Regions from separate parts of the Streptomyces sp. URMC 123 genome, predicted to be linked through region 1. Evidence: predicted binding sites of a transcription regulator. Region 1 holds the regulator's gene; the other holds the start of a gene.
The links. The regulator HrcA, encoded in region 1, represses chaperone genes, less so after heat shock. The targets are predictions, from matches to a motif close to TTNGCACTCNGNNNNNCNGAGTGCNAA.
Positions count from the first base shown of each region.

Region 2: a site for HrcA is predicted at 3,546-3,572, ahead of groL (chaperonin GroEL). Genes of this name have one in related genera too.

Region 1 covers NZ_JBPQTV010000106.1:7,831-17,913, reverse strand. The annotation lists gene ACSNOD_RS15005 (nitronate monooxygenase) at 1-929, opposite strand, end outside; gene dnaJ (molecular chaperone DnaJ) at 1,108-2,244, opposite strand; gene hrcA (heat-inducible transcriptional repressor HrcA) at 2,245-3,261, opposite strand; gene ACSNOD_RS14990 (MBL fold metallo-hydrolase) at 3,445-4,182, shown strand; gene ACSNOD_RS14985 (DUF3097 domain-containing protein) at 4,229-5,059, shown strand; gene hemW (radical SAM family heme chaperone HemW) at 5,142-6,371, opposite strand; gene ACSNOD_RS14975 (AMP-dependent synthetase/ligase) at 6,496-8,385, opposite strand; gene ACSNOD_RS14970 (hypothetical protein) at 8,649-9,062, opposite strand; gene lepA (translation elongation factor 4) at 9,301-10,083, opposite strand, start outside.
Region 2 covers NZ_JBPQTV010000130.1:2,159-12,241, forward strand. The annotation lists gene ACSNOD_RS16860 (glucosyl-3-phosphoglycerate synthase) at 1-535, opposite strand, end outside; SAM riboswitch class I at 754-900, shown strand; gene thrC (threonine synthase) at 918-2,219, shown strand; gene ACSNOD_RS16870 (MoaD/ThiS family protein) at 2,322-2,597, shown strand; gene ACSNOD_RS16875 (cold-shock protein) at 3,046-3,249, shown strand; gene groL (chaperonin GroEL) at 3,727-5,349, shown strand; gene ACSNOD_RS16885 (PTS transporter subunit EIIC) at 5,435-6,934, opposite strand; gene murQ (N-acetylmuramic acid 6-phosphate etherase) at 7,022-7,990, opposite strand; gene ACSNOD_RS16895 (hypothetical protein) at 8,115-8,504, shown strand; gene ACSNOD_RS16900 (DUF4031 domain-containing protein) at 8,507-8,767, shown strand; gene ACSNOD_RS16905 (carboxymuconolactone decarboxylase family protein) at 8,858-9,409, opposite strand; gene ACSNOD_RS16910 (PLP-dependent aminotransferase family protein) at 9,456-10,083, shown strand, end outside.

The sequences.
Region 1 (10,083 bases):
CGGGCGGCGGCCCGGCGCAGCGGCGTGGTGAGGTGGTGGACCTGGGGGTAGCCGGCGGGCGCGTACGGGCCGTGGTCGCGCAGGAAGCGGTTGACCAGGCCGCGCGCGGGCCGCCCGGAGAAGGCGCGGGTGAGCTCCGTGCCGGGGAAGCGCGGGTCGGTGAGGGCCCGCTTGTGCAGGGGGTCGGCGCCGGACTCGGGGCAGGCCAGGAACGCCGTGCCGAGCTGGGCGGCGACCGCGCCGGCGGCGAGGACGGCGGCGATCTGCTCGCCGCGCATCAGCCCTCCGGCGGCGACGACCGGCAGCGGCACGGCGTCGCGGACCTGGGCGAGGAGCGGCAGCAGGCCGAGGCCGGCGCCGTCGGCGCGGGGGTCGTCGTGGTGGCTGCCCTGGTGGCCGCCGGCCTCCACGCCCTGGGCGCAGACGGCGTCGGCGCCGGCCTCGTGGGCGGCCAGCGCCTCCTGGGCGGAGGTGACGGTCACGACGGTGCGCGTGCCGACGGCGCGCAGGGCCTCGACGACGGACCGGGCGGGGCAGCCGAAGGTGAAGCTCACGACGGCCACCGGGTCGTCGAGGAGGATCGCCACCTTGGCGTCGTAGGCGTCGTCCGTACTGCCGTCGGTGTCGCCCAGCGGGGTATCGTACCAGCTGGACTCGCCGGTGAGCTGCTCGCGGTAGACCTCGATGGCCGCCGGGTCGGCGGCGGCGGGCTGCGGCAGGAAGAGGTTCACCCCGAAGGGGCGGGCGGTGAGCCCGCGCACCCGCCGGATCTCCTCGTGCATGGCCTCGGGCGTCTTGTAGCCGGCGGCCAGGAAGCCGAGGGCGCCGGCCTCCGCGACCGCGGCGACGAGCGCCGGGCAGGAGGCGCCGCCCGCCATGGGGGCCTGCACGATCGGGTGGGGTGAGAGATCGGTCAGCGCGGAGGACATGGTCACATCGTGTCACGCCGGCCGGACGCCCGGCGGGCCGCCTCCCCCGGCCCCGGGGCGCGCGAACGGCGGGCCACCGCCGGGCCCCGGACACGCGAACGGCGCGCCTCCACCGGGCCCCGGACGCGCGAACGGCGCGCCGCCGGTGGGGCGGCGCGCCGTTCGGGACGCGAAGACCTCAGCGGCCGTTGAACGCGTCCTTGAGCCGGGAGAAGAGGCCCTGCTGGCCCGGCTGGAACTGCCCGGAGGGCCGCTCCTCGCCGCGCAGCTTCGCGAGCTGCCGCAGCAGTTCCTCCTGCTGCGGGTCGAGCTTGCTGGGCGTCTGGACCTCCACGTGGACGATCAGATCGCCGCGCCCGCCGCCGCGCAGATGGGTGACGCCCCGCTGGTGCAGGGGGATGGACTGCCCGGACTGGGTGCCCGGCCGGATGTCCACCTCCTCGATGCCGTCGAGCGTCTCCAGCGGGCACTTCGTGCCCAGCGCGGCCGCCGTCATCGGGATGGTCACCGTGCAGTGCAGGTCGTCGCCCCGGCGCTGGAAGACCGGGTGCGGCAGCTCGTGGATCTCGACGTAGAGGTCGCCCGCGGGGCCGCCGCCGGGGCCGACCTCGCCCTCGCCGGCGAGCTGGATGCGGGTGCCGTTGTCGACACCGGCCGGGATCTTGACGGTGAGGTTCCGGCGGGACCGGACCCGGCCGTCGCCCGCGCACTCCGGGCAGGGGGTCGGCACGACGGTGCCGAAGCCCTGGCACTGCGGGCAGGGCCGCGAGGTCATGACCTGGCCCAGGAAGGACCGGGTGACCTGCGAGACCTCGCCGCGGCCGCGGCACATGTCACAGGTCTGCGCCGAGGTGCCGGGCGCCGCGCCCTCGCCGCTGCACGTGGTGCAGACGGTGGCCGTGTCGACCTGGATGTCCTTCGTGGTGCCGAAGGCCGCCTCGTCCAGCTCGATGTCGAGCCGGATCATGGCGTCCTGGCCGCGCCGGGTGCGCGAGCGCGGCCCGCGCTGCGCGGCGGTGCCGAAGAACGCGTCCATGATGTCGGAGAAGTTGCCGAAGCCGGCGCCGAAGCCACCGGCCCCTCCGCCGCCGCCAGAGGCCGACAGGGGGTCCCCGCCGAGGTCGTAGACCTGCTTCTTCTGCGGGTCGGAGAGCACCTCGTAAGCGGCGTTGATCTCCTTGAACCGCTCCTGGGTCTTCGGATCGGGGTTGACGTCCGGGTGCAGTTCGCGCGCCAGCCGGCGGAACGCCTTCTTGATCTCGTCCTGCGAGGCGTCGCGCCGTACGCCCAGGACCGCGTAATAGTCCGTGGCCACCTACGACTCCGCCAGGATCTGTCCGACGTAACGTGCCACTGCGCGTACCGCTCCCATCGTTCCGGGGTAGTCCATGCGGGTCGGTCCGACCACGCCGAGTTTTGCGACCGCCTCGTCGCCCGAACCGTAGCCGACCGTGACCACGGACGTGGAAGTCAGCCCTTCGTGGGCATTCTCATGCCCGATACGTACGGTCATGCCGGAGTCCTTGGCCTCCCCGAGCAGTTTGAGCAGGACGACCTGCTCCTCCAGCGCTTCCAGCACCGGCCGGATGGTCAGTGGGAAGTCGTGCCCGAAGCGCGTCAGATTGGCGGTGCCGCCGATCATCAGCCGCTCCTCGGGCTTCTCCACCAGAGTCTCCAGCAAGGTGGCCAGCACCGTCGAGACCGTCCCCCGGTCCTCCACCTCGAAGGACTCGGGGAGGTCCTGCACGAGCTGCGGCACGTCCGCGAAGCGGCGGCCGACCACGCGGCTGTTGAGCCGGGCCCGCAGATCCGCCAGGGAGGTCTCGCCGATGGGCGCCGGGCAGTCCACCATGCGCTGCTCGACCCGCCCGGTGTCCGTGATCAGCACCAGCATGATCCGGCCCGGGGAGAGCGACAGCAGCTCCACATGGCGCACGGTCGAACGAGTCAGCGAGGGGTACTGGACGACGGCCACCTGCCGGGTGAGCTGCGCGAGCAGCCGTACGGTGCGGCTGACCACGTCGTCGAGGTCGACGGCGCCGTCCAGGAAGTTCTGGATGGCGCGCCGCTCGGGCGACGACAGGGGCTTGACGCCCGCGAGCCGGTCGACGAAGAGGCGATAGCCCTTGTCGGTGGGGATGCGCCCGGCACTGGTGTGCGGCTGGGCGATATAGCCCTCGTCCTCCAGCACCGCCATGTCATTGCGCACGGTGGCCGGGGAGACACCGAGACCGTGCCGCTCGGTGAGCGCCTTGGAGCCGACCGGCTCCTCGGTCCCGACATAGTCCTGGACGATGGCACGCAGTACCTCGAGTCTGCGTTCGCTGAGCACCGCGCACACCTCCAGCAGTCGTTTCCTCAGTCGCTGCTTGGCACTCGCCCTGTACGAGTGCCAGCCTTCCCGGGCCCAGTGTACGGCGGGGTGGTGCGGACCGGGCAAGGGCCGTCCGCACCAGGTCACGTCGCCCGGTCGGGTCTCCCGCGCGCCACCGCCCCGTGCGATTAGCGTCACCGCATGGACCGCACTTGGGAAGAGACCGGCTGGGAACCGCTCGCACACGGCGTGGCCCGGCGCCGTTTGCCCCGCTGGGACGCCACGGTGGGCGTGGTGCACGGGGAGCGGGCCGTACTGCTCGTGGACGCCGGCGCGACGCTCGCGGAGGGCGCACGGATCAGGGCGGAGGTCGAACAGGCGCTCGGCCGGGGAGTGACTCATCTCGCACTGACGCACCCGCACTTCGACCACGTCCTGGGGGCGGCGGCGTTCGCGGGGGTCGAGGTGTACGGGGCGGTGGGGTTCGACGCCCTGCTGGGGAACGAGCGCGAGCGCCAGGCGCTGTACGAGGACGCGGTGCGGCACGGCGCGGACCCGGCCGAGGCCGCCGAGGCGGTCGAGCAGCTGGTCCGGCCGCACCACGCGATCAGCGGCGACATGGCGGTCGACCTGGGCGGCGGCCGGGAGGCGCTGATCGTCAACGTGGGCCCGGGGCACAGCGGCCACGACCTGGCCGTGCTGGTGCCGGGCCGGGGCGCCGAGCCGACGGTGGTGTTCTGCGGCGACCTGGTGGAGGAGTCCGGCGAGCCGCAGGCGGGGCCGGACGCCGCGCCCGCGTGGTGGCCGGCCGCGGTGGACCGGCTGCTGGCGCTCGGCGGCCCGGACGCCCGCTACGTGCCCGGCCACGGCGCGGTGGTCGACGCCGCCTTCGTACGGGCCCAGCGGCGCGATCTGGCGGAGCGCTTCGGCGTGTCGTGACGGCAGGGGCCCCGTTCCCGCCGCCGGCCGGTCTAGTGTCGGTCGGATGCGTGGCAGCAGACAGTACGGTCCCGATCTCACCCCGCCGTGGAAGCGGAACAAGCCCGTGCCGGAGGTCCCGGCGGAGCCCGACCTGGTGGTCGAGGAGGTCACCACGGGCTTCTGCGGGGCGGTCGTCGGATGCGAGAAGACCTCCCAGGGGCCCTGTGTGACCCTGGAGGACCGGTTCGGCAAGCGGCGGATGTTCCCCCTCCAGCCGCGCGGCTTCCTGCTGGAGGGGCGCGTGGTGACGCTGGTGCGGCCGGCGGCCGCCGCCCCCGCCGCGGCGCGCGGCCCGGCCCGTACGGCGTCGGGCTCGATCGCCGTCCCCGGGGCGCGCGCCAGGGTCGCGCGCGCCGGGCGCATTTACGTGGAGGGCCGGCACGACGCGGAGCTCGTCGAGAAGGTGTGGGGCGACGACCTGCGGATCGAGGGCGTGGTCGTCGAGTACCTGGAGGGCGTCGACGACCTGCCGGCCATCGTGCGGGCGTTCGCCCCCGGGCCGGACGCGCGCCTGGGCGTCCTGGTGGACCACCTGGTGCCCGGCTCGAAGGAGTCCCGGATCGCGGCCGAGGTGTCGGGCGAGCACGTCCTGGTGGTGGGCCACCCGTACATCGACATCTGGGAGGCGGTGAAGCCGGCCTCCGTCGGCATCCCCGCGTGGCCGACCGTCCCCCGGGGGCAGGACTGGAAGACGGGCGTGTGCCGCGCGCTGGGCTGGCCGGAGAACACGGGCGCGGCGTGGCAGCGCATTCTGGGGTCGGTGCGCTCGTACAAGGACCTGGAGCCCGCGCTGCTGGGCCGGGTGGAGGAACTGATCGACTACGTCACGGCGTGACCGGCAGGGCGTGACCGGGGCGGCCGGGGCACCGTACGCGGCCGGGGCGCGGTATCCGTCGTATCCGCGGCAGCGTGCGGGCTCAGTCCACCAGGTCCCGCACCACCGCGTCCGCCAGCAGCCGGCCGCGCAGCGTCAGCACGGCCCGCCCGGCCGCGTACGGGCCCGGGTCCAGCAGGCCGTCGGCGAGCGCGCGGGCCGCGGCCCGGGCGCCGGCGGGGCGCAGCAGGTCCAGCGGGCAGCCGTCCACCAGCCGCAGCTCCAGCAGGACGCGCTCCACCCGCCGGTCCTCGTCCGAGAGCACCTCCCGGCCGGCGCCCGGCGAGCGGCCCTCGCCCAGGGCCTGGGCGTACGCGCCGGGGTGCTTGACGTTCCACCAGCGCACGCCCCCGACGTGGCTGTGGGCGCCGGGGCCCGCGCCCCACCAGTCCGCGCCGCGCCAGTACAGCTCGTTGTGGCGGCACCGGCCCGCCCGCGAGGTCGCCCAGTTCGACACCTCGTACCAGTGGAAGCCGGCGGCCGACAGCCGCTCCTCGGCGATGAGGTAGCGGTCGGCGTGGACGTCGTCGTCGGTCATCGGCACCTCGCCGCGCCGGATGCGGCGCGCCAGCTGGGTGCCCTCCTCGACGATCAGCGCGTAGGCCGACACATGGTCGGGCCCCGCGCCGAGGGCGGCGTCCAGCGAGGCCCGCCAGTCGTCGTCCGACTCCCCCGGCGTGCCGTAGATCAGGTCGAGGTTCACATGGTCGAAGCCGGCCGCGCGCGCCTCGCCCACGCACGCTTCGGGCCGCCCCGGCGTATGGGTGCGGTCCAGCACCTTCAGCACATGGCGCCGGGCGCTCTGCATGCCGAAGGAGACCCGGCTGAAGCCGCCCTCGCGCAGTTGTTCGAGGTAGCGGGGGTCGACGGAGTCGGGGTTGGCCTCGGTGGTGATCTCGGCGCCGTCGGCGAGACCGAACTCGTCCCGGATCGCGGCCAGCATCCGTACCAGGTCCGCGGCGGGCAGCAGGGTCGGCGTGCCACCGCCGACCAACACGGTCTCCACCGGGCGGGGGTCGTCGCCGAGGACCTTGCGGGCGAGGCGGATCTCCTCGGCGACGGTCTCGGCGTAGTTGTCGCGGGAGGCGAGCGCCCCGCCGGAGCCGCGCAGCTCACTGGCGGTGTAGGTGTTGAAGTCGCAGTAGCCGCAGCGGGTGGCGCAGTACGGGACGTGCAGATAGAAGGCCAGCGGCCGGGTGGGGTCCGCGAGCGCCTGGCGGGGCAGGGACCCGTCGGCGGGGACGGGCTCGCCGTCGGGCAGTACGGATGGCATACGACCCATTCTCCGGCATCGCGGACGGACCCCGGCGCGGACGCCGGCGCGGGGGCCGGCATGGGAGCCGATACGGGGGGCCGGTGCGGAGACCGGCCCCCGCCGGGCCGGCGGTGGCGGGCCGCTACGCCTCGCGCGCCCCCGCGTACATCTCCTCCAGCAGATGCCGGTACTCGCGCTCGACGACCGGCCGCTTCAGCTTGAGGCTGGGGGTCAGCTCCCCGTGCTCCACGTCCAGGTCCCGGGGCAGCAGCCGGAACTTCTTGATCGTCTGCCAGCGCTGGAGGCCCTCGTTGAGCCGCTCCACATAGCCGGCGATCAGCTCCTCGACCCGGGGGTCGGCCACGACCTCCGCGTACGGCTTGCCGCCCAGCCCGTGCTCGGCGGCCCAGCCGAGGATCGCCGTCTCGTCGAGCGCGATCAGCGCGGTGCAGAAGTTGCGGTCCGCGCCGTGCACCAGGATGTTCGAGACGAACGGACAGACCGCCTTGAACTGCCCCTCGATCTCGCTGGGCGCCACGTACTTGCCGCCCGAGGTCTTGATCAGGTCCTTCTTGCGGTCGGTGAGGCGCAGGAAGCCGTCCGGGGACAGCTCGCCGATGTCCCCGGTATGGAACCAGCCGTCCGGCTCCAGCACCTCCGCCGTCTTCTCCGGCAGCCCGTGGTAGCCCTCCATCACCCCGGGGCCGCGGAGCAGGATCTCGCCGTCGTCCGCGATCCGCACCTCCGTGCCGGGCAGCGGCTTGCCGACCGTCCCCGTGCGATACGCCTCGCCGGGGTTGACGAAGCTGGCGGCGCTGGTCTCGGTGAGGCCGTAGCCCTCCAGGATGTGGATGCCGGCGCCGGAGAAGAAGAAGCCGATCTCGGGCGCGAGGGCCGCCGAGCCGGACACGGCGGCGCGCAGCCGGCCGCCGAACGCCTCGCGGATCTTGGCGTAGACGAGCCGGTCGGCGATGGCGTGCTTGACGGTGAGGCCGAGGGGCGCGCCGCGGTTGCCGGTGCGGCGGAAGTTGTCCTGGTCGGCCTTGGCGTACTCGCGGGCCACCTGGGCGGCCCACTGGAAGATCCGGTACTTGGCCGCGCCGCCCTCCCGGGCCTTGGCCGCGACGCCGTTGTAGACCTTCTCGAAGATCCGGGGCACGGCCGCCATGTAGGTGGGGCGGACCACGGGGAGGTTGTGGACGATCCGGTCGATCCGGCCGTCGACGGCCGTGGCGTGGCCGACCTGGATCTGACCGGAGAGCAGCACCTTGCCGAAGACGTGGGCCAGCGGCAGCCAGAGGTACTGCACGTCGTCGCCGTTGATCAGCCCGGTGGCGGCGATGGCCCTGGCCATGTACGACCAGCAGTCGTGCGGCAGCCGTACGCCCTTGGGCCGCCCGGTGGTGCCGGAGGTGTAGATCAGCGTGGCGAGCTGGTCGGCCCGGATGGCCTCGACCCGCTCGCGGACGGCGTCCGGCTTCTTGTCCAGATAGGCCGCGCCGCGCCGCTCCAGCTCGTCGAGGGAGATCACCCAGTCGGGTGGGTCGCCGTCGGCCCGCCGGGCGTCCGCGGCGTCGATCACCACGACATGGGCGAGCTCGGGCAGCTCGGCGCGGCGCTCGCGGGCCTTGGCGAGCTGCCCGGCGTCCTCGGCGATCAGCACCCGGCTGCCGGAGTCGGCCAGGATGAACGCGGTCTCCTCGGCGTTGGTGCTGGGGTAGATCGTGGTGGTGGCGGCGCCGGCGCAGAGCACGCCGAGGTCGGCCAGTATCCATTCGACGCGGGTGTTGGCCGCGAGGGCGACCCGCTCCTCGGGCCGGACGCCGAGGTCCATCAGCCCGGCCGCGATGGCGCCGACCCGCCCGGCGGCCGCGGCCCAGCTCAGGGAGCGCCACTCCTCGGCGTCCCGGCCGTCGGCGGACGGCACGGGGTAGCGGAAGGCCTCGGCGTCGGGGGTGGCCTCGACCCGTTCCAGGAAGAGCGTCGCCACGGAGGGCGGCCGGTCATCGATCAAGGTCTGCGTGTTGCTCACGACATCCTCCGTGGCCCGCGGCAGTGCTGTGACTGGAGTGTGACGGGGAGTTGTTTAACTGGCGAGTAACCTTCGAGCAGAGATCAGGGTAGAGCGCGGGGAGCGCGGGCGTAAGAGGCTGGACGCGCCCTTCGCGCCGACGGCATGACAAACGGGCCCGACGCAGTGCGTCGGGCCCGCCCGGGGTACGGGGCCGGCCTGCCGGCCGGCGATCGGCGCGCGGAGAGGATCGGCGCGCGGAGAGGATCGGCGCGCGGGAGCGATCAGCGGGCCGTCGGGACCATGCCGGTCGGCATCATGCCCGTCGGCAGCTTCACGAGGCGGAGGTTCTCCATCGGGGAGACGTCCGTCCGCGACTTCTTCGACTGGGCCGAGTGCTCGACCTGCTCCTTGGCGTGCCGGTGGAGGTGCTTCACCTGCCGCATCGCGACCTGGCCGACGACCTCGCCGCCCTCCTCCGCGGTCTCGTCGGTGGAGCGCACCAGGTCGTTGACCGGCTTCTCCAGGGGGGCGGTCACCTCGCGGGTCTGCTGCTCGTTCAGCCCGAGCAGCTTGCTGGTGTTGGCGCGGAGCGAGCCTGCCGGCCCCCCCTTCCCATCGGCGGCGAAGGCCGGAGTCGCGGTTCCCAGGGCCATGACGGAACCGGCGATGACGGCGGCAGCCTTGGTGTACTTCACTTCAGCATCCCTTTCCGAGCGGTGTCCTGCACGGTCACGACGGTCGTGCCGGTCGAGCGCCTCTCGGGCCGCCCGGGACACCGGTGCCACCGTGGGTAACGGCCGTCTCATCCCGGCAGAAACCCCATGGCTCCCGGCTTTTTTCGCATTCACCCGGATGCCGCACAAGAAGGGCGCCCGACCGGTACGGTCGGGCGCCCTCGTCGCTCGCTCGGGTGCCGGGTGTGCCGGCGGAGCGCTACTTCTTCTTGCCGCCGGAGTCGTCGCTGGACAGCACCGCGATGAACGCCTCCTGCGGAACCTCCACGGAGCCGACCATCTTCATCCGCTTCTTGCCCTCCTTCTGCTTCTCCAGCAGCTTCCGCTTACGGGAGATGTCACCGCCGTAGCACTTGGCGAGGACGTCCTTGCGGATGGCGCGGATCGTCTCGCGGGCGATGACGCGCGAGCCGATGGCCGCCTGGATCGGCACCTCGAAGGCCTGCCGCGGGATGAGCTCGCGCAGCTTGGCGACGAGCCGCACGCCGTACGCGTACGCGGCGTCCTTGTGGGTGATCGCGGAGAAGGCGTCCACCTTGTCGCCGTGCAGCAGGATGTCCACCTTGACCAGGCTGGACGCCTGCTCGCCGGTGGGCTCGTAGTCCAGCGAGGCGTAGCCGCGGGTCTTGGACTTCAGCTGGTCGAAGAAGTCGAAGACGATCTCGGCGAGGGGCAGGGTGTAGCGGATCTCGACCCGGTCCTCGGAGAGGTAGTCCATGCCCAGGAGGGTGCCGCGGCGGGTCTGGCAGAGCTCCATGATCGAGCCGATGAACTCGCTGGGGGCGAGGATCGTGGCGCGCACGACCGGCTCGTACACCTCGCTGATCTTGCCCTCGGGGAACTCGCTCGGGTTGGTGACCGTGTGCTCGGAGCCGTCCTCCATGATCACGCGGTAGACCACGTTGGGCGCGGTCGCGATCAGTTCGAGGCCGAACTCGCGCTCCAGGCGCTCGCGGATCACGTCCAGGTGCAGCAGGCCGAG
Region 2 (10,083 bases), on a different contig from region 1:
CGGTGACCCGGCCGCCCTGCTCCCCGCCGGCGCCCCCCTCCAGCGGCCGGTCGTACATCGCCTTCACCAGCTGCACCCCGGGCTCCGTCAGCAGCGGGCCCACGATGCCGGAGACGAACGCGGCGGAGAAGTCCCGCAGGTCGGCGTCGACGAAGCAGACGATCTCGCCGCGGGTGGCGAGCAGCGACCGCCACAGCACCTCGCCCTTGCCCGGCAGGGCCGGCACCCTCGGCAGCAGGGAGTCGCGGTGCACCACCCGGGCCCCCGCCCGCGCCGCCACCTGAGCCGTACGGTCGGTGGAACCCGAGTCGAGCACCACCAGTTCGTCGACCAGCGGCATGGCCGCGCTCATCAGCTCCCGCCGGATCGTCTCCACGATCGGCCCCACCGTGGCCTCCTCGTCGAGCGCCGGGAGCACCACGCTGACCGTCCCGGCCGGCCCCGACGCCCGCTTCGCGGCGAGCAACTGATCCGGCGTCCGGTCGGCGGCCGACCAGGAGCGCCGGTCCAGCCAGCGCTCCACCTCTTCCAGCACGTGCCCGTCTCTCCTCGTCGTGCCCTGGCCCTGACCCTGGCCCATGACCATGACCGTGGTCATGCCGCGCCCCGGCCCCGGCCGTTGTGATCCATCTCGCGTTGCGGACGGCTGTCTCAATCGCGCGGTCCGTCCGTTACAGTCTTGAACAACGCGTCGACCCGGCCCACGCCGGGTCCCGATGCCGACAAACGCCCGGGCCCCGCCCGGTGCCACACCGCTCATCCAGAGGGGCAGAGGGACACGGCCCGATGAAGCCCCGGCAACCCTCCAGCCGGACACTCGACAGCGACACCGCGAGGCTCCCGGCTAGGGAAGGTGCCAATTCCGTCTCGCGGCGAGGTACGCCGCGGGGAAGATGAGGAGAAAGGGCCTCGCCTCCATGGCAGTGCACACCGTCGCCGGCACCACCCCCGCCCCCGCTCCCGCCCCGGGCGCCCCGTTCGGTCCCGCCGCAGCCCTGTCCTGCCGCGAGTGCGGCGAACGCTTCCCGCTCGGACCGGTCTTCGCCTGCGAGTCCTGCTTCGGACCGCTGGAGATCGCGTACGACCTCCCCACCGGGGACCCGGAGGCGCTGCGCGAGCGGATCGCGGCCGGCCCCCACAGCATCTGGCGCTACGCCCCCCTGCTGCCGGTCCCCGCCGACGTGGCCGAGCGGCCGAACCTCAACCCCGGCTTCACGAAGCTCGTCCGGGCCGACAACCTCGCCCGCGAACTGGGCATCACCGGCGGCCTGCACATCAAGGACGACTCCGGCAACCCCACCCACTCCTTCAAGGACCGGGTGGTCGCCGTCGCCGTCGAGGCCGCCCGCGCCTTCGGTTTCACCACCCTCTCCTGCTCCTCCACCGGCAACCTCGCCGGCGCCGTCGGCGCCGCTGCCGCCCGCGCCGGACTGCGCTCGTGCGTGTTCATCCCGCACGACCTGGAGGCGGGCAAGGTCGTGATGGCCGCCGTCTACGGCGGCGACCTGGTCGGCATCGAGGGCACCTACGACGACGTCAACCGCTTCTGCTCGGAGCTCATCGGCGACCCGCTGGGCGAGGGCTGGGGCTTCGTCAACGTCAATCTGCGCCCCTACTACGGCGAGGGCTCCAAGACGCTCGCCTACGAGATCTGCGAGCAGCTCGGCTGGCGGCTGCCGGACAACCTCGTCGTCCCCATCGCCTCCGGCTCCCAGCTCACGAAGATCGACAAGGGGCTGCGGGAGCTGATCGCCCTCGGGCTGGTCGAGGACCGGCCGTACAGGATCTACGGGGCCCAGGCGGAGGGCTGCTCCCCGGTGTCCCGCGCGTTCAAGGACGGCCACGACGTGGTGCGGCCCGTCCGGCCCGACACCATCGCCAAGTCGCTTGCCATCGGCAACCCCGCCGACGGCCCGTACGTGCTGGACATCTGCCGCCGCACCGGCGGCGCGGTGGAGGACGTGGACGACCGGCGGATCGTGGACGCGATCAAGCTGCTCGCCCGCACGGAGGGCATCTTCGCCGAGACCGCGGGCGGGGTGACGGTGGGCGTGCTGGCCAAGCTGATCGAGACCGGGCAGCTCGACCCGGCCGCCGAGACCGTCGTGCTCAACACCGGCGACGGCCTCAAGACGCTGGACGCGGTGGCCCCCACGAGCGGGCCCTCGGCCGTCATCCGGCCCAGCCTGGACGCGTTCCGCGCGGCCGGCCTGGCCTGAGCGCCGCTCCGCCTCTCTCCCTTCTCCCGCTCCGCCCCCGCTTCACGCTGTCTCCTGCTGTTCCACCCGTGTCACGCGAGCCTCGACCGGAAGGCGAAACCGATGAGCGTCACTGTCCGAATTCCGACCATCCTGCGCCCCTACACCGGGGGCCGGGCCGAGGTCTCCGCCGAGGGCGCCACCCTCGCCGAGGTGCTGGCGGACCTGGAGAAGAGCCATCAGGGCATTGCCGCCCGGGTTCTGGACGACACCGGCCGACTGCGCCGCTTCATCAATGTCTATGTGAACGACGACGACGTGCGCTTCGCGGAGGGGCTGAATACGGCCACTCCCGAGGGCGCCGGCGTATCGATCATTCCGGCCGTCGCGGGCGGCTGAAACCGGCCACGCCGAGGGGTCGACATTCGGCCGCCGAGGAGAAATTCAACAACCTTGCGTAATGAGAATCGCCCCCTCCGTGAGAGAAACGGAAGGGGCGATTCTGCATGGTTGAGCGCGGTACAGTTAGCCCGCTCCCCCTTTCGCGCGGGTGTCCCGCGCATATGAGAACGCGACAATCTGAACCGCGCGCCTGGCTGAGATTTGTCGGTTACATCCCTTATGTCCGGCCCGACTTGCCCGGAATTCGCGGGAGATCTCGCCAATTATCCGATCGGCCATGCCCGGAATTCTCGTCCGAGTGACCTGTTGCGGAGGGCATCTGTGCGGATACATTCAGCCGCGGTCGACGCGTTCCGGCGCACACCCCCACCTGTCAGGGGGTGAGGTCTGACCCGGGTCCGCGGAGTGCGGTCCTGTGCAAGGGCCAGTAATAGGGGAGTTAGGAATGGCTCAGGGCACCGTCAAGTGGTTCAACGCGGAGAAGGGGTACGGCTTCATCGCGGTCGACGGTGGTGCGGACGTCTTCGTGCACTACAGCGCGATTCAGATGGACGGCTACCGCACCCTCGAGGAAGGCCAGCGGGTCGAGTTCGAGATCTCGCAGGGCCAGAAGGGGCCGCAGGCGGACATGGTCCGGGTCTCCGCCTAGCCGGCTGAAGCGCCGACTGTCTCTGTCCGTGACCGGGGCCCGCACCCTTCGGGGTGCGGGCCCTGTCGTGTGCGCGCGCCCGTACGGCCGCAGGCCCGCGCCCGTGCGTCCCTGGTTCCGCGCCCGTGGTCCGTGTTCGTTCGCGTGTACGCCGCCCGCCTCGCGTGTCGCCTCCTCCACGCGCCCGTCGCCCCTCGTCAGGGCCCCTGCGCACCCCCGCGCCGGGCCCCCGGGCACCGGATTCGAAACTCCCCGGCGCGCTTGCACTCTCAGGGTGCGAGTGCTAATCATTGGCGTTAGCACTCTACGCGTGAGAGTGACAAGGAGGACCGGGTCGGTGAGGCCCGCGGGCCGGGTGGGGCAAGGAACCGCCGGGTCGGCAGGCCGTCCGTCGCGGGCGCCAGCGCGGTCCGGAGAAATCCTCCCCCGTAGCCTTCGGCACGGGGGGACGCCCAAGTCCTGGGAGGACCACTTCACATGGCCAAGATCATCGCGTTCGACGAGGAGGCGCGGCGCGGCCTCGAGCGCGGGATGAACCAGCTCGCCGACGCCGTCAAGGTCACCCTCGGCCCCAAGGGCCGCAACGTCGTCCTCGAGAAGAAGTGGGGCGCCCCCACGATCACCAACGATGGTGTGTCCATCGCCAAGGAGATCGAGCTCGAGGACCCGTACGAGAAGATCGGCGCCGAGCTGGTCAAGGAGGTCGCGAAGAAGACGGACGACGTCGCCGGTGACGGCACGACGACCGCGACCGTCCTCGCCCAGGCGCTGGTCCGCGAGGGCCTCCGCAACGTTGCCGCGGGCGCCAACCCGATGGCCCTCAAGCGCGGCATCGAGAAGGCCGTCGAGGCCGTCTCCGCCCAGCTGCTCGAGCAGGCCAAGGACGTGGAGACCAAGGAGCAGATCGCCTCCACCGCCTCCATCTCCGCCGCCGACACCCAGATCGGCGAGCTCATCGCCGAGGCGATGGACAAGGTCGGCAAGGAAGGTGTCATCACCGTCGAGGAGTCGCAGACCTTCGGGCTCGAGCTCGAGCTCACCGAGGGCATGCGCTTCGACAAGGGTTACATCTCCCCCTACTTCGCCACCGACATGGAGCGTATGGAGGCGTCGCTCGACGACCCGTACATCCTGATCGTCAACTCGAAGATCAGCAACGTGAAGGACCTCCTTCCGCTGCTGGAGAAGGTCATGCAGTCGGGCAAGCCGCTGCTGATCATCGCCGAGGACATCGAGGGCGAGGCCCTGGCGACCCTGGTCGTCAACAAGATCCGCGGCACCTTCAAGTCCGTCGCCGTCAAGGCCCCGGGCTTCGGCGACCGCCGCAAGGCCATGCTCGGCGACATCGCCATCCTCACCGGTGGCACCGTGATCTCCGAGGAGGTCGGCCTCAAGCTCGAGAACGCCGGCATCGACCTGCTCGGCCGCGCCCGCAAGGTCACCGTCACCAAGGACGAGACCACCATCGTGGACGGCGCCGGTGACGCCGACCAGGTGCAGGGCCGGGTCAACCAGATCCGCGCCGAGATCGAGAACTCCGACTCGGACTACGACCGCGAGAAGCTCCAGGAGCGCCTCGCGAAGCTGGCCGGCGGCGTGGCCGTCATCAAGGCCGGCGCCGCGACCGAGGTGGAGCTCAAGGAGCGCAAGCACCGCATCGAGGACGCGGTGCGCAACGCCAAGGCCGCCGTCGAGGAGGGCATCGTCGCCGGTGGTGGCGTGGCCCTGCTCCAGGCGTCCCAGGTGTTCGAGAAGCTCGAGCTCGAGGGCGACGAGGCCACCGGTGCGCAGGCCGTCAAGCTCGCGCTGGAGGCCCCGCTGAAGCAGATCGCGGTCAACGCCGGTCTCGAGGGCGGCGTCGTCGTGGAGAAGGTGCGCAACCTGACCCCGGGTCACGGCCTCAACGCCGCGACCGGCGAGTACGTCGACCTGGTCGCCGAGGGCATCATCGACCCGGCCAAGGTCACCCGCTCCGCGCTGCAGAACGCCGCCTCCATCGCGGCGCTCTTCCTCACCACCGAGGCCGTCATCGCCGACAAGCCGGAGAAGGCCGCCGCGGCCGCTCCGGGCGGCATGCCGGGCGGTGACATGGACTTCTGATCCGGCTGACGGATCGGCTGTTCCAGTCGTACGGACCCGAGGGCGGCACCCCCACCAGGGGTGCCGCCCTCGGGCGTTCCCGGGCTCACCGCGTGGCCGTGTCCCGTGGCCGGGCCTCGGCCGTTCCCCCCGGGAACCCGAAGAGATACGTGGCGAGGAACCCGGCCCCGTACCCCGCCAGCAGCCCCGCCGCGTAGGCCGCCGCCGTGGCCGCGAACCCCGCCGGGCCCCGCAGCAGCGGGAACAGCGCCCAGCCGGACGGCCCGATGGCCGTCGCGCCCACCGCCGTACCCATCTGGCCGAGCAGCCCGATCACCGCGCCGCCGAACGCGCCGCCCACGCACGCCGTCACGAAGGGCCGGCCCAGCGGCAGCGACACCCCGTAGATCAGCGGCTCGCCGATGCCCAGCAGCCCGGCCGGCAGCGCCGAGCGGATCGTCCTGCGCATCGACGGCACGTGCCGCAGCCGCACATGGACCGCGAGCGCCGCCCCGACCTGCCCCGCGCCCGCCATCGCCAGGATCGGCAGCAGCACGGTGTGGCCCTGCTGCTGGATCAGCGTCGTATGGAGCGGGATCAGGGCCTGGTGCAGGCCCAGCATCACCAGCGGCAGGAACAGCCCGCCGAGCACGAAGCCGGCGACGGCGCCGCCGCTCGCCAGCAGCCAGGTGGTGGCCGAGCCGAGGGCCGTCGACACCCACCCGGCCAGGAACATCAGCCCGCACAGCGTCATCAGGCCCGGCACCAGCACCGTCAGCGTCGGCGTCACCAGCACGTCGAGCCCCTCCGGCACCCGGCGCCGGCAGGCCCTCTCCACCCGCACCGCCAGCAGCGCCGCGCAGAGCGCGCCCAGCACACCGCCCTGGCCGGGGGAGAGCCGCTGGCCGAACACGCTGATCTGGGCCACGCCCGCGTACACCGTGACGGCCGCGACCGCGCCGCCCAGCACGGGCGTGCCGCCGAACTCCTTGGCCGTGTTGACCCCGACGAACACCGCGATCAGCGACATGAAGCCGCCGGAGACCGCGGCCAGCAGCGGCACCAGGGCGGGCAGCAGGTCCAGATTGGTGAGCAGGCCCCCGGCGCCCGCGACGATGCCGCAGCCGATGAGGGCCGGGATCAGCGGTACGAAGATATTGGCGATCCGGCGCAGCAGCAGCTTCGCCGGGGTGGCGTTACGGGCCCTTCGGCGCGCGCGCAGGGCGGAGCCGCGGGCGGCGAGGGCATCGGCGTCCAGGGGCACGGCCGTCGGTGTGCCGCGTGCCGGTGCGTGCCCCGCCGGTGCGCTGCCCGCCGCCTCCGCGTGCCCCGTCCGCGCCACCGGGGCGCCGGCCAGCAGGCGTTCGAACTCCGGGGCCACCCGGGCGACCGCCCCCGGCCCCAGCACGATCTGGTACGTGTCGTCCTCCACCACCCCGAGGACCGCCGGCAGCGCGGCCAGCTCCGCGTCCCGCACCAGGGACCGGTCGGCCAGCGCGAGGCGCAGCCGGGTCATGCAGTGCGCCACGGACAGGACGTTGGCCGCGCCGCCCACGAGCGGCAGGATCGCGGCGGCGACGGCACGGTGGGGGGATGCCTCGGGCATGCGGGGGCCTCGCTGTGCACCGGCCGGAGCCGGGTCGGATGAGAGCCCGCGGGGCGGCGCCGGCCGCCCGGCGGGCGGCCTCCATCGTCATCCCCCGTCCGGTCCGGGTCGAGGCGCCGCGCGGAGGGAGCGGCCCAGAGCGGTGCGCAGCCGCCCGTCCGCGCCGTCGAGCAGCCGCCGCGCCGTGGGGGCGTCGACCCCGCCGAGCAGCATCAGGATCGCGTCCTTCACCTCGCCGCCGGTCGCCCCCAGCGCGGCCGCGATCTCCTCGTCCGAGGCGCCGGTGGCCAGCGCGACGATCCGGTGCGAGCGGGCCCGCAGCTTCTCGTTGGTGGCGCGCACGTCGACCATCAGATTGCCGAAGGTCTTGCCCAGCCGGATCATCGTGATCGTCGAGATCATGTTGAGCACCAGCTTCTGCGCCGTGCCGGCCTTCAGCCGGGTGGAGCCGGCCAGCAGCTCGGGGCCGGTCACCACCTCGATGCCGTGCTCGGCGGCGGCCGCGAGCGCCGACCCCTCATTGCCCGACAGCCCGATGGTCAGCGCGCCGCGCGCCCGCGCGTGGGCGACGGCGCCGATGGCGTACGGGGTGCGGCCGGAGGCCGAGACGCCCACCACGGTGTCGTCGGCCGCGATGCCGAGGGCGTCCAGGTCGGCGGCGGCCAGCCGGGCGCTGTCCTCGGCGCCCTCGACGGCGCTCACCATGGCCGCGGGCCCGCCCGCGATCAGCCCGACGACCTGCCCGGGGGCGGTGTTGAAGGTGGGCGGGCACTCGCTGGCGTCCAGCACGCCGAGCCGGCCCGCGGTGCCGGCGCCCGCGTAGATCAGCCGCCCGCCGCGGGCCATGCGCTCGGCGGTGGCGTCGATGGCGGCGGCGATCAGCGGCAGCCGGGCGGCGACGGCGGCGGGCACGGTGGCGTCCTCGCCGTTCATGATCCGGGCGATCTCCAGGGTGTCGAGCCGGTCGATGTCGGCCAGCTCCCGGCGGAACCCCTCGGTGCCGAGGGCGTCGAGCTGGGCGCGCAGCGCCGCGCGGGCGTCGTCGGTGGAGGTCATGGGCGGCGGCTCTCCTGTCCGGGGTGCACGGGCGTACGGGCGCGGGCGGCCCGGTTGCCGCCATTGTGGCGGGCCGGGCCCGGGGCGGCGGTGCGAGCCGTGGGACAGGCGTGACAATGGGGACATGGAGCTGGAACAGGCCCTGCACGCCGCACGGGCATTGGTGATCGCCGACCTGACGGCGCGGGACGTCGCCGACGCGGACGTCGTCTCCCTCGTCGAGGACGCGGTGGCCGGCCGGCGCTGGTGGGTGGAGCAGTGGCCCGAGGGCGCGGGCTTCCTGGCCGGGCTGGTGGCCCAGGACGTCCAGGACGCGCTGCTGGAGCGGTACGGGCGCTGGCCGCTGTGCCCGGTGTGCGCCGCGGGCGATCCGCACGCCCTGGACGTCGAACCGGAGCTGGGCCCGGACCCGCACTGGGTGTGCGGCAAGGCCGGGGTGGTCGTGGCGCGGGTCGGCTCGCTCGGCGCCGCGGGGGCGGCGGGGGCGGCCGGGCCGGCCGAGGGCGGCGGCTGAGCGTGGCGCTGTACATCGACCCGCCGATCTGGCCGGGCCACGGCCGCATGTGGTCGCACCTGGTCAGCGACGTGTCGTACGAGGAGCTGCACGCGTTCGCGGCGCGGCTCGACATGCCGGCGCGGGCGTTCGACGGGGACCACTACGACGTGCCGAGCGAGCGGTACCCGGCGGTGGTGGCCGCCGGGGCGGTCGAGGTCGGCACGAAGGAGCTGCTGCGGCGGCTGACGGAGGCGGGGCTGCGGCTCCCCAAGCACCGCTGAGCGCCGGTGGCCGGCGGGGCCGTCGGAACGCGCCGGGGCCGGGGCTGGGACCGGTGCCGTCGGAACGCGCCGGGGCCGGTGCCGGGGCCGTCAGAACTCGCCGGGGACCATGCGCGTGGTCACCGCGATCCGGTTCCACGCGTTGATGGTGACGATCAGCGAGATCAACTGCGCCAGCTCGGCCTCCTCGAAGTGGCGCGCGGCCCGCTCGTACACCGCGTCCGGCACGAAGCCGTCGGTGAGGACGGTGACCGCCTCGGTCAGCGCGAGCGCCGCCCGCTCCTTCTCGGTGTAGACGCCGGCGGCCTCCTCCCAGGCGCTCAGCAGATACAGCCGCTTCTCGCTCTCGCCCGCCTCGCGCGCCGCCGCGGTGTGCAGATCGACGCAGAACGCGCAGTGGTTGATCTGGGACGCGCGCACCTTGACCAGCTCCGTGAGGGCCGGGTCCAGGCCCTTTCCGGCGGCCGCGGACAGGGCGAACATCGCCTTGTAGACCTCGGGGGCGAGCTCGCGCAGCACCATGCGGCGGTGGCCGCGGGGGGCGGTGCCGGTGGTCGTGGTCGTCGTCGAGGTCGAGGTCGAGGTCGAGGTCGCGGGGGAGGCGTGGGGCGCGGTGTCGGGAAGGGTGTCGTGCGGTGTCATGCCGCCAGCCTAGGAGGCCGGTGGCCCACCGGTATGGTCCATTCCCATGACCGATTCGTGGGCCATTTCAGGGGTCGACGCGCCCGGCGGCCCGGGCACAGGCGTCCCGGCCGACCCGCCGGCGGCCGGCGCGGCCGGGGCCGACCTCCATCTGGACCTCCGCCTCGACCGCACCCGCGGCGGCGTGCGCAGGGCGCTCACCCGCGCCCTGCGCGAGGCCATCGCCACCGGTCGGCTGGCCCCCGGCGCGCGGCTGCCCTCCTCCCGCGCGCTCGCCGCCGACCTCGGCCTCGCCCGCAACACCGTCGCCGACGCCTACGCCGAACTCGTCGCCGAGGGCCGGCTGACCGCCCGTCAGGGCTCCGGCACCCGGGTCGCCCGCCGGGCCGAGCCCGCCCCCGTACGCGGCCGCGGCCGGGCCCTGACCTTCCGTGACCCGTCCGGCCCGGCGCGCCCCTTCCCCGGCACGCCCGCGTACAGCCTGCTGCCCGGCCTGCCCGACGCCGGCTCGTTCCCCCGCACCGGCTGGGCCACCGCCATGCGGCGCGCCCTCGCGACGGCGCCGAACGAGGCGTTCGGCTACACCGAACCGCGCGGGCGCCGCGAGCTGCGCGTGGTCCTGGCCGAGTACCTGGCGCGCGCCCGCGGCGTACGGGCCGACCCCGAACGCATCG